One region of the Methylocystis heyeri genome, then DNA from elsewhere that is predicted to be linked to it. Evidence: riboswitches for the same ligand, from Rfam matches in the RefSeq annotation. Region 1 holds a riboswitch; the other holds the start of a gene.

Region 1 (6,231 bases):
GCCGACGCAGCTTTCCGGCCTGTCGCCTTTCGGCGCAGCGACAATGATGCAATCGGTTCCCGTGCCCGTCGCCGGAGCCGTATCGCGCCGGTCGCAACTCTCCATCACCGCCGCGGTTCGCGCCTGGGTCGCAATGGACACGGCTTCGATGAAGGCGCCTTTGGAGAGCGGGCGAGAGCTGTGAATCAGCGTATTGATCGTCCCGAAGGCGTGAGCCTGGCTCCTGCGGCGCCTTCCCACCCTCTCTGCGTTTGAAAGGCCGACAGTGGCGACGCAGGTGGCGCCGGCCCCGCCGATGACGGACTGCGCGATATGATGACGCCGGATATCTCGCGAAGTCATGAATGCGGCGGCCCCGCCCAGCGCCTCCGCCGCGAGCCTCTCTCTCAGAAAGACGACCGGGTCTATGTCGATGGGCAAATCCCTGTCGTGGACTTCGAGCCAAACGATTTCTCGCGTGGACCCGAAGCCGGGCGCGAGGATCGACCATCCCACCGTATCGACGGGTTCGTCGAACCGGACGACGAGAAGAGGCGGCGCGAGGTCGAGCCTGAATGGCAGTCCTATGGGCTGGCGCACTGAAGTTTTCCGGGTGAGGATCGACGAGCCGGCGGCCGGCTCGCCGCATGTTTGCAATTTTCTTCAGGCGTGGCGCGCCGAGAGGCTCGAGGCGCGCTTTCTTCTCAGGCTCGTCGAGGAGGCGATCGACTTCAGAGCCGACAAGCCGCCGAAGGCGCAGGCGTTGATGAGCAGAATGCGAGTCGCGCCGAGAAAGTCGACGTGTTCGAGCAAACCCAGTCCCGCATCGATCAGCAACAGGGAGCCTTCATAGGCGACGAAGGCCGCGACGAACGCAGCGCTGAGGCCGGCGACGCCAGATATGCGACGCGCTGCGAGTCCCGCCGCTTCGCAGGAAATAAGGGCGATCGCGCCGAGCGCGGCGCCCCAGGCGAGCGTTTCGCCGTCGATCGGATAATGCAGGAAAGCAAAGCCCGCCGCCTGGTTCGCGAGCCATGCGGCGCCGGTCGCCAATAGCGCTGTGCGGCGGTCGAAGGACATGGCGGAAATCGCCGCGAAAGCGGCCAGAGGAACCGCGCAGGCGAAGCCGAGCGTGAACAGCGCGCCAATGACGGCGAGCGCAGCGATCGATAGCGTGGTTCGGGAAACAGGAGAAGAAAAGTCTGATGCAGTCACGGCAGGTCTCCTTCGGTTGAGGTGGCGTCGCCACCCTTTCTGTTCGACGTCCGCGCCTGTGGAGCGTTGACGACGAGAATTTGGCTCGCGCTCCGGCAGGCCGCGCATCAGCTCAGAACGCCACTTTGATGGAGCCGCGGAAAGTCCGCGGCGCGCCGATCACGTTGAAGTTGTATGTCTGCATGCTCCAACCCGGAGTGAGCGGCTGGAAGAATTGCCCGTAGCCGTTGGGGTTGAAGGCGTCGAAGGAGGACGGAACCAGGCCGCCCGTCGTGAAGTAGGTTTTGTCGAAGAGGTTATCGACGTTGAGCTGCAGAGTGACTTTGTATTTGTCGTAGTTGAACCCGTAGGTTCCAAAAACCCCGACCAGCCCGTAGCTCGGCGCCGACGAGCCATAGATGTAGGAGCCGTCGTCGGCGTAGTGATGGAACGGAAGATAGCCCGTGTAGTCGTAGCGCGCGCCGAGCTTCAAGCCTTTCAGTTGGCCATCCCTGAATTCGTAGCTCGACGAGAGGGTCCCCGTGTTGCGCGGAACGAAGGGTAGCGGCGAACCAATGGGTGCGACATTGACGTTGAAGGGCATCGACCTGGTCGCAATGGCGTCGATGTTGGCGTAGGCCAGATTCACGTTCCAGCCGGGCAGCGGCTCGCCCTGAATTTCGAGTTCCGGTCCCTGTGATCGTCCTTCGCCGATGAGCAGCACGGAATTGAAATTGTGCGGAACGCCGACGGGAATGTTGGTCTTGACGAGATGATAATAGTCGGCCGTGACTTGAAGCCTGTCGTTCAGCAATGAAAGCTTGAGTCCCGCCTCCTCCTGCACGCCGGCGCTCGGCGGCGTCGGTTGGTCCGTGCCGTAGACCAATTGGCCATTGTAGTTCGGGCTGTAGGATTCCGAGTAGCTACCATAGAAGCTGATCCATTCGAGCGGCCGCCACAGCAGCGCGGCGCGCGGCGTGATCCTGTGATCGAGGGACTGGCCTCTTTTGGCGATCGTGTCGAAGTTGCAGGGAACGCCGGTCCAGGGATACGCAAAGAGCCCGCAGGTCGAGGTATCGGCGGCGCCCGTCCGGCTGTTGATATATTGGTAGCGCGCCCCTCCCAGCACGTTGAAGCCATAGGGCAGCTTGATCTGATCCTGCAGATAGACGCCGAGATTGTCGGCGTATTGTTCCGTGGCGTTGGACGGCGCCAGTCCATAGGGCAGGGGTGAAAGCCGGGTCGGCGGGCCCAGGAGGGCGATCGTTCCCGGATAGGCCGGCGCCTGACTGACGCCCCTGAAATTATAGCGGTAGTAATCGGCGCCGATCAGCAAGGCGTGACCGATCTGCTCGGTGGTATTGAAATGGCCAACCAGATTGACCGTGGTGGCATATTCCGCCTGTCTGTTGTCGGACGGATAAGAAGAATAATTCAGTAGGACCGAATTGGAGGGTGTATAGCAAGAACCGACGTACCGTGGATTGGTGATGCAATCTTGGATGTTGGTCGAGCCGCCGATATCCTGCCAGTTGTTGCGCAAGAGCTGCATGAAGGCGGTCTGCTGGATCGACCAGTCCTTGTCGAAGGCGTGACGCCACGTAAGCTCGGTGAGGCTCTGCTCCTGCGTGTAGGGCGATGGTGGTCCGAAGTTCACGCTGCGCCCGAGCCACAGCGGGATGACGTTGTTGTAATAGGGAATGAAATACTGGTCCTGGTTCAGATTGTTTCGTTGGTATTGCTCCGATACCCTGATCCAGGTGTCGGCGTCGACGTTCCAGCGGAAGGTCGGGTTGACCATCCAATTCCTGCTGTAGTCGAACTGTCGGAAAGACCCGTCGTTCTCGTACGATCCGACGACGCGGTAAAGCATGCTCTTGTCTGGAGTTAGGGGTCCGGTGGCGTCGAGAGTGGTCCGGTAGGAGGCATAGCCGCCGATCTGCTGCTGGACCGAATATGCGGGCCGATCCAGCGGCTGCCTGGTGTTGAGATTGACGATGCCCCCGGGCTCCACGGCGCCGTAAAGGACGGCGGCAGGACCTTTCAGCACTTCGATGTTCTCGACATTCGCCAGCTCGGCGCCGCCCGGGCCGGCGAAGGCGGTCCCGAAGCTGTCGATTCTGAACCCGTCGCGGAAATAATTCTGCGTCGGGAAGCCTCGGATATTGAGCTTTGTGAAGGTATTTCCGAGCGCGGCGTTACCGCCGCCAGCTGTGTTGACGCCGCCGACATTGCGCAGCGCCTGATCGAGCGTCACGGCCTGCTGGTCTTCCAGCATCTGATGCGTGACGATCTTGGTCGCGACCGGCGTATCCATGACCGGCGCGTCGACCTTGGTCCCGACCGATTGGATCGGCGCGGCATAGGATTTGGGATCGTTGCAGACTCCGCCGGCGCAGAGCTGGCCGTTGTTGCCGGGGCCGATTTCCGCGCCGTAGCCGCCCGGGGCCGCCGAGGGGTCGGCAATCGGCTTTGCGGCCGAAGGGAGCGGCTTGGGCGCATCCACCTCGATCGCGGGAAGCCATTCCTGGCCATAGGCGGAGGGCGACAGGGAGGCTGATAAGATACAGGGCAGGATAGGCAGGCGACGCCGCGTGATGGCGCAAAATCCGCGTTTCGCGGATGGGGAGTTCTCGGGCATGGAAATTCGCAGCAGGCGTGGGCCGTCACTGCGAAAGGTCTTGGCCTGTCATATTCGCGCTGAAAGCGCGCTACGACAGTTTTGGACCGCCTCGGTGCACCCCGCCCGACGCTATCGCGCGTGACCACGAACGATGGCAGGTCTCCTGGCTCACGGGTCTTCGCCTCGGACCGCCTTCCCAGGGATGCCTCCCCAGTGGCTTACTGGCCCTTAGACTCGCCGCTTACAGTTGCGGGGGCAGCCCCGGCATTGCGCAAGTTGCGCGCACCGGGTTCCCTTTTGATCCCCGAGGGGAACCATCAGCGCAAATAAGGACGCAGGCGCGGCGCCCTGTCAAGCTGCTTTGCAAAAGGAAATGCGAACTGCGGCTGTTCCAAAAAACGCTCATCGACCGGACGGAGGCGCCCGGTCGATGAGAAAGTCGCCACGAAACTCGAGGTTGGAGTGTCTTTTTCCGACGACTCCGTCGTTCGAGCAGCCTTATTCCAGCCGCCCTGCGGCGTGGTTCAGCATAGTGTAGACCTTGCCCGCCTCGCCTGTGAGGAGATCGAGCGTCCGCGCGCCGTCGCGATCGTTGCGGCCCGTTTCATTGAGCAGCTCGTCGAAATTGCGGATGTATTGGTCGATGGTGTTGCGGAAGTCCGCGTCGGCGCGATATCTGCGGCGGATTTCCTCGAGGGTCTGGTGGCCTTGCGCCGTATAGAGCCGGCGCGAGAGCAGTCCCTGCCGCTCGCCTCTCTGGAAACGCCTCCACAATTCGGCCACCGCCGCATTATCGACCATGCGGGCGATATCGAGGGTCAGATTGTCGAGCGCGCCCGAAGCTTGCGCCTGGTTCGGCCGCTGATTGGCCGGTGCAGGCTCCGCCTCGTCCTGGGAGGCGCGCGCCAGCAGATCGGTCAGCCAGCCCTGGCCGCCGGGGCCCGGCGCGCGGGCGGCGGGCGAGGGGGCCGGGGCCGCCGGCCTTTGGCGGCTCGCTTCGCGCGCCGTCTCGGCGCCGCGTCCGGCCGGCTCAAAGGGACGGCGCGCGCCGCCGGCGCCGGTTTCGGAAATATCGTAGACCCGGCTGGAGCGGGCGACGATGTCGGTCAGCTCGTTGAGCGCCTTGACCTGATCCCCCACGACGCGGCGCAGCGCCGCCGCCTGTTCCGCGGTTTCGCGCGGCAGCTCCTGGGCCCCGCGCCGCACCTCGGCGCGCGTGGTTTCCATCTCGTCGTGGATTTCCTGCGCGAGACCCCGAATCTCGGTGACGGCCGAGGCGAATCTTTCGGCGGCTTCGGAGAAGATCGCGTTCAGTTCGCCGTTGGCCTGTTCGTAGGCCGACCGCAACGCAGCCGCCGTCTGGTCGCGCTCGGTCTCCGCGGCCGACCGGATCGCCGAGAAGCCTTCGTCCACGACATGCGCCGTTTCCTGCGCGGTTTGCTTCAGCATGCCTCCGATGTTTCCGGCCCGCGTTTCGACCTCGCGGAAGCTTTGGTCCATCATTCCGGTGAAAGCGCTCAGCGAGCCCTGGAACTCGGCCTGTTTCTGGTCCATCAGCGAAACCAGGGTCGCCAGCGACTCGCGCCGCGCCTCGAAGGCTGCGTCCAGAGCGCCCTGGCTGCGCGACAATTGCTCCGCGCTCTGCGCCAGCGAGCGCTGATGGCTTTCCATCTGGCCGACGATGACGGAGGCGTCGCCCACGGCGCTGTCGGCCACGGCGTCGAGAGCCTCGATCTGGCTCGCGACCGATTCGATCGCGTTCTTGAACTCCGCCAGCCGTCCGCCGAGCTCGGTTTCGAGCTTGGCGAAATTGCCCCCCGCCTGTTCGATGATGTGCTGCAGGGAGCTGTTGGTCCGCCCGAGGCTTTCGAGCAGCGCGGGGAGTTCGGAGCGCAGCTTTTCGTTGGTGGAGACGAGCGTGGCGACGGAGGTCTGGGCGCCCTCGTTCAACGCGCCCGCCAGCAGGCTGGCGGAGTGTTCGATCGCGCCCACGAGTTCGTCCCGCTTGCGGTTGAGATGATCGAGGAGCGTGTCGGTCCGGTTGTCGATGGCCTGAGAAACGAGGTCGCCCACTCTCGAGAGTTCCTGGGTGACATCCGCGCCGCGGTCGCCCAGAACCGCGTGAATCTGCCCCAGCCTTCGGTCGAGCGAAGAATTGATGTCGTCGACATGCTGCGTCAGGGTCTGGCCCAGTTCGCCCGTCCTGGAGTGCAGGGCGGCGTCGAGCTCGCGCCGGGCGGCGGCGAGGGTTTCGTGAATTTCGGCGACGCGCGCCGCGATCGTGTCGGCGACCAGACGGCCGCGCTCTCCGAGTTCGTCGGAGACCTGACTGAGCTTCTGGACCACATTGGTCTCGAACACGTCGATGCGGCTGTCCAGGGTTTCGAAGAGCTCGATGCGGTCGTCGAGAACGCTGGCGATTTCTTCGGCCTTGC
Region 2 (6,231 bases), 1.7 Mb from region 1:
TCTTTGTTTATCGCGAGGAATACTATCTTAAGAATCGGCAGCCCCGCGAGGGCACCGAAGAGCATATCGCCTGGCTGGCGGAAATGGAGCGCGCTCATGGACGCGCCGAGGCGATCATCGGCAAGCAGCGCCACGGACCGACGGGAACGGTCCAGCTCGCCTTCGAGGGCGAGATCACGCGCTTCTCGAACCTTGCCGAAGAGGATCAGCTTCCCGCGCAGATCGGATAGACGCGCCGTCATCCGGCAGGGGCGGCTTTTGCCTGCGGGCGCGGCGCGATTGTTGCGGGGGACGGAAAGGCGCGGCCAAGCCGCCACATTGCGCTGCTTTCGGCGCAGATGCTAAAAGGCCCCGCTTTTCTGGAGGAATTGATGACGCCCGCCGCGCCGCCGCCAGCCTGTTCGATCCCGCGCGAGCCGGGGGACTTGCGAGGGTCCATTCTGATTGCGCCCGGCGGCTCGTCGTTTCGCCGGCTACTCGTTTTTCTCGGGCCGGGCTATCTCGTCGCCACCGGCTACATGGACCCCGGCAATTGGGCGACAGCGCTCGCGGGCGGGTCCAAATACGGCGCGGCGCTGCTCTTCGTGGCGGTGCTCTCCAGCCTCATGGCCGTGGTGCTGCAGGCCCTGGCCGCAAGGCTCGGCCTGGGCGCAGGGCTGGATCTCGCGCAGGCGTGCCGGGTGCATTTTCCCCGCCCGGTCGGGGTTGGGCTGTGGCTGGTGGCCGAGGCCGCCATTCTCGCCACCGACCTCGCGGAAATCATCGGCACGGCGATCGGGCTGCAGCTGCTGTTCGGCCTGCCGCTCGCCGGCGGCATCGTCGTCACCCTGCTGGACACTTTTCTGGTGCTCGCCTTCGAGCGTGCCGGCTTTCGTAAAATCGAACTCTTCGTCGTCGCGCTTCTGGGGCTGATCGCGATTTCTTTCTCGGCGCAGCTCGCCATGGCGAATGTCGATTTCGCCTATGTCGCAAAAGGTCTTCTCCCGACCCCGGAATTTTTCTCCGATCCCGAGATGCTTTATCTGGGCCTCGGCATTCTGGGCGCCACGGTGATGCCGCATAATCTCTTTCTGCACTCCTATATCGTGCAGACCAGAGCCGTAGGCGCCTCCCGCGGGGAGAAATCCGAGGCGATCCGCTTCGCGGTCATCGACAGCACCATTGCGCTGCTGTTCGCGCTGCTGATCAACGGCGCCATCCTGGTGCTGGCGGCTTCGGTGTTTTTCGCCAGCGGACACAAGGAGGTGGCCGAGCTCGGCGAGGCCTACCGCCTTATAACGCCTCTGCTCGGGGCGCCGATGGCGTCGACGCTTTTCGCCGTGGCGCTGATCGCCTGCGGGCTGAATTCCACGGTCACGGCCACTCTCGCGGGGCAGGTGGTGATGGAAGGCTTCCTGCGCCTGCGCCTGAAGCCGGCGACCCGAAGATTCGTCACGCGGCTGATAGCCATAGCGCCGGCGGTGGCGATCACGCTCTACTATGGAGAATCGGCGACAGGGCGTCTTCTGGTGGCGAGTCAGGTGGTCCTGAGCCTCGCCTTGCCTTTCGCGGTTCTGCCTCTGCTTTGGTTCACCTCGTCGCGGCGTGTCATGGGCGAATTTGTCGCGCCGCACTTCCTCACCATGCTCGCAGGAGTCATCGCCGCCGCGATCGTCGTTCTCAACGCCAAGCTCGTCTATGACGCGGTTGCGGGCTGAAACGCCGGGCTGCTTGCTTTTATCGCCCTCTTATTAAACAACGTCTGCCGTCGCATTGGAAAAGCGAAACTGGAGCCCGTTCAGCCGGATGTTGCCGCATTTTGTCCAAAGGACCTACAGCCGCCTCAAGCGCAATCTCTGGCAATTGCCGCTCACCGGCGCGCCGGGGCCTTTCCGCAGCGAGGCGAAAAGGGACGGCGATCTGGCGGCGGAAATCGCGGCCTATGAAAAATCCGCCGGGCTCGCCCATGGCGCGGGTTCGCTGCCCTTGCGGACCTTGCTGCGCATCGAGCAACTGCTCCCCGAGGGGGAGGTCAGCTCCGTCGAAACCGGCTGTGGGAAGTCGACGATCTTCTTTTCCCGGATTTCCAAAAAGCACCGGGTCTTTTGTCTCGACGACCGCGACGCCGGCGCGTCGTCGAGCGTCGGCTATTTCATGGATTGCCCGGCCACCCGGATGGAGGCCGTCGACGTCGTGTTCGGCCCGACCCAGGCGACGCTGCCCCTGTTCAAAGGCCACGAGCCTTATGATATCGTCATGATCGACGGGCCCCACGGGTTCCCTTTTCCCGAACTCGAATATTATTATTTTTACCCGCATCTGAAGCAGGACGGGCTGCTCGTTCTCGACGACATCCACATCGCGACCATCGGGCGCCTCGCCGATTTCATCGCGGAAGATCGCATGTTCGAACTGGTCGAATGCATCGGCGCCACCGCGATATTCCGGCGCACCGCGGCTCCGACCTTCGATCCCTTCGGCGACGGCTGGTGGGAGCAGGGGTTCAACCGCCGCCGCGCCGACTTCAACAAACATGTCCATCTTTTGGACGGCAAGCGCAGGAAGCCGTTTTCATTCGAGGGGCGGTTTTAGGTGGGGCCTGACGCCTCAACGAAAGGCTAAAACTCGATCCCCTCCTGCGCCTTCACGCCGCCGGCGAAATGGTGCTTGACCAGGGTCATTTCGGTCACGAGGTCGGCGGCGTCGAGCATTTCCTGCTTGGCGTTCCGGCCCGTGACGACGACATGCAGATCGTCGCGCCGGGCCCGCAGCGCGGCGATCACTTCCTCCAGCGGCAGGTGCTCGTATCGTAGCGCTATGTTCAGCTCGTCGAGCACCAGAAGACGAATATCGGGGTCCGCCATCAGTTCCTGCGTCTTGGCCCAGGCGCGGCGGGCCGCGGCCTCGTCGCGGGCGCGGTCTTGGGTCTCCCAGGTGAACCCTTCGCCGAGCGTGTGCCAGGAGACGAGATCCTCGCCGAGCCGTTCCAGCATGGAGCGCTCGCCGCTCCGCCACGCGCCCTTGCCGAACTGTACCACGCCGATTTTCCAGCCATGGCCGAGCGCCCGCAGCGCGAGGCCGAAAGCCGCGGTCGATTTGCCCTTGCCGGGGCCGGTGTGGACCATGAGCAGGCCTTTCGAGTCGATCGGCTTGCTCGCCACCTCGGCGTCCTGGACCGCCTTGCGCTTTTCCATTTTGGCGCGGTGACGCTGTGCTGCTGCTTCATCCGTCATGGGTCGTTCGCCCGATAGCTCGACGACGCTGCGCGCCGTATCAATTGCCGATTTCTATTTCATAGCGATGGGGTGAAGGTCCTTCACCTTATTGCACTGCTTTTCCTGCATCCGGCTTGATGAACCGGCTTCGCAGGGTAAACTCGCAAGCGTGGCCGACAAATAGGGGAGGGCCGTCCATGAATGTCAAAAATTTGGCGCTGGCGATTGTTTCCTTGGCGTATTTCGTTTCGCCCGCAGGGGCGCAGGAGGCGCGCGAGGCTCTGATCAAATATTGCAAAGCGGATGTCGAGAGGCTTTGCGCCGGGGTCGAGCCGGGCGGCGGCCGGATCATCAAATGCCTCAAGGAGCATAAGGAAGAGATGAGCGTCGGCTGCGCCGAGGCGCTGATGAAGATCAAATCGGAGATGGGAAAATAAGGGGCTCCTCCCGCCGGTGCGCATCGGCTCCAACTCCGGCCTCGCATCGGTTCGCGGCGCCTGCCGTGGATGGCCGGGCCGAGCCCGGCCAGGGCGGAAGCGCGAACAGCTTTCGTTTGACGCAGCTTCTGTACGCGCCTAAGACCTTTGTGACGGTTCTTCGCAAGAAGTGAAAAGGGAACGCGGTGAGGAGCGATCCAATCCCGCGGCTGCCCCCGCAACTGTGACCGGAGAGGCCGCGCCATCAGCCACTGGAGCTTCGGCTCTCCGGGAAGGCGGCGCACTCCAAAGACCCGGGAGCCAGGAGACCTGCCGTCAGAGCTGAAATTATCGCCGCCGGTGGGGCGGCAGGGAGACGATCATGATTCATTCTCACCTTTCCAGCGTCGCCGGCCTCCATGTTTCCGCCAAGCGGATCGAAGCGATCAAAGCCGCTTTCGTCGCCCTGTTCGTCGGCGCGGGCCTGGTCTATTTCGCCGGTTTCTCCGGCGCCGAGGCGGCCCATAACGCCGCTCACGACACGCGTCATTCACTTTCCTTTCCCTGTCACTAAAGCAGCGTGATACAGCGCGTCCTGGCGATTGGTCTAATCGCCGGGCTTGTCGCAGGGCTTGCGATCGCGGCGCTGCAACATGTCACCACGACGCCGTTGATTCTCGCGGCGGAGGTCTATGAGACCGCGCAGCACGGCCATGAGGCGGACGAGGGCTGGAAGCCCGCGGAAGGCATTCAGCGCACTGCGGCGACCAGCGTCGCCGACGTTGCAGCGGCCTCCGGCTACGCCCTAGTCCTGATCGGCCTGATGCTGGCGGCGGGCGAGGCCATCGAGCCGAGACGTGCAGTCGCCTGGGCCGCCTGCGGATTCGCCTCCACCGGGCTTGCCACGGCGCTGGGGCTGGCGCCTCAATTGCCGGGAGCAGCCGAGACCGACGTGGTCATGCGGCAGATCTGGTGGGTCGGCGCCGCCGCCGCGACCGGCGCAGGGCTTTTTCTGTTGTTCCGGTCAGAAAAGCTGGCGGCCATGTCGCTCGGCGCAGCCTTGATCCTTGCGCCCCATATCGTCGGCGCGCCCAAGCCGGCCGTTCCGCAAAGCACGGTTCCGGCGGAGCTCGCCGCGCGCTTTGCGGCGTCTTCGCTGGCCGTCCATGCTGCGATGTGGATTCTGACCGGCTTTGTGGTCGGTGTGCTATGGCGCGAGTTTTCCGCAAGGGGGCGTGGAACGGCGTCTTAGGGCGCATTCCGCAAAAGTTGACGGACTTTTGCGGACAGAATGCTCTCAAACCCCAGGATGTGGCGCGATTTCTTTCCGCTCGAACGATGCCGTTCCAGCGGAAAAGGCGCTAAAGAGGCAAAATGAGCGCGAAAATTCCCGCCACGATCATCACGGGCTTCCTCGGCGCCGGCAAGACCACACTGATCCGCCATCTGCTGGAGACGACGCGGGACCGTCGCCTCGCGCTCATCATCAACGAGTTCGGCGACGTCGGCGTCGATGGCGAAATCCTGCGCGCCTGCGGCGTGGAGAATTGCCCGGAAGAAAACATCGTCGAGCTCGCCAACGGATGCCTCTGCTGCACCGTCGCAGACGATTTCGCACCCGCGATCGAGGCGTTGCTGGCGCATGACAATCCGCCCGAGCACATCATCATCGAGACCTCGGGCCTCGCGCTGCCTAAGCCTCTGGTCAAGGCTTTCGACTGGCCGGCGATACGTTCGCGCCTGACGGTGGACGGCGTCATCGCGGTCGTCGACGGCCGCGCCGTAGCCGAGGGGCGTTTCGCCGACGACCTCGAAGCCATCGCCGCGGAGCGCGCGCAGACCGAGACCATCGACCACGACAATCCTCTCGAAGAAGTATTCGAGGATCAGCTCGCCTGCGCCGATCTCATCGTCCTCAACAAGATAGATCTTCTCGACGCCGATGAAGACGCGGCGGTGATGGCGACCCTGGCCAATGGAACGCCGCGCGGCGTCAAGGTGCTGCGCGCGCGTCATGGCGCGGTCGATTCGCGAGCTGCGCTCGGGCTTTCCGCCGCCGCCGAGGACGATCTCGCCAATCGGCCGTCGCATCATGACGCGCTCGATGAGCACGACCACGAGGATTTCGAAAGCTTCGTCGTGGAAATCGCCGCGGCGCAAGATGCTGCCGGGCTGGTGGCGAGGCTCGCGGAAGTCTCCGCGGCGCATGACGTGTTGCGCATAAAGGGCTTTGCGGAAGTCGTCGGCAAGCCCATGCGCCTGCTGGTGCAGGGGGTGGGCCCGCGGTTTCAGCATCAGTTCGACCGGCCCTGGGGTTTGGGAGAACGACGCTCCAGCCGGCTGGTGGTGATCGGGCGCAAGGGCCTCGACCGCGAGGCGATCGTCGCAGCGCTCGCGACGCGTTAGCTGCGCCATGCATCTGCTCGCCCGCGATCTTCACGGTCTCGACGACGCAGATTCTGCGGTCGATCTCGAGCAGACGCCCGCCGACGTCGTGTTCCTGTCCTTTTCGGATTCGGAGCTGCGCCAGATCGCGCGCCTGCATGAACAGGCCTTTACAGACGGCTTCACGCTCCGTTGCGCGCCGCTCGCGCTGCTGAAGCATCCCTATTCGGTCGACC

Evidence for each region. Region 1 has a riboswitch for cobalamin ahead of H2LOC_RS18790 (TonB-dependent siderophore receptor). Riboswitches for the same ligand answer to the same signal wherever they lie in the genome.
Region 2: it holds a riboswitch for cobalamin, as region 1 does, so the genes downstream of both, H2LOC_RS05990 (CbtB domain-containing protein) here and H2LOC_RS18790 (TonB-dependent siderophore receptor) in region 1, are expected to answer to the same signal.

The regions. Positions count from the first base shown of each region.
Region 1 covers NZ_CP046052.1:4,169,558-4,175,788, forward strand. The annotation lists gene H2LOC_RS18780 (adenosylcobinamide amidohydrolase) at 1-579, opposite strand, end outside; gene H2LOC_RS18785 (hypothetical protein) at 643-1,194, opposite strand; gene H2LOC_RS18790 (TonB-dependent siderophore receptor) at 1,307-3,814, opposite strand; cobalamin riboswitch at 3,933-4,129, opposite strand; gene H2LOC_RS18795 (apolipoprotein A-IV repeat region-like domain-containing protein) at 4,295-6,231, opposite strand, start outside.
Region 2 covers NZ_CP046052.1:1,335,376-1,341,606, reverse strand. The annotation lists gene H2LOC_RS06015 (replicative DNA helicase) at 1-230, shown strand, start outside; gene H2LOC_RS06010 (Nramp family divalent metal transporter) at 372-1,697, shown strand; gene H2LOC_RS06005 (class I SAM-dependent methyltransferase) at 1,786-2,571, shown strand; gene cobO (cob(I)yrinic acid a,c-diamide adenosyltransferase) at 2,598-3,212, opposite strand; gene H2LOC_RS05995 (cysteine rich repeat-containing protein) at 3,392-3,631, shown strand; cobalamin riboswitch at 3,768-3,962, shown strand; gene H2LOC_RS05990 (CbtB domain-containing protein) at 3,993-4,184, shown strand; gene H2LOC_RS05985 (CbtA family protein) at 4,191-4,862, shown strand; gene cobW (cobalamin biosynthesis protein CobW) at 4,985-6,016, shown strand; gene cobN (cobaltochelatase subunit CobN) at 6,024-6,231, shown strand, end outside.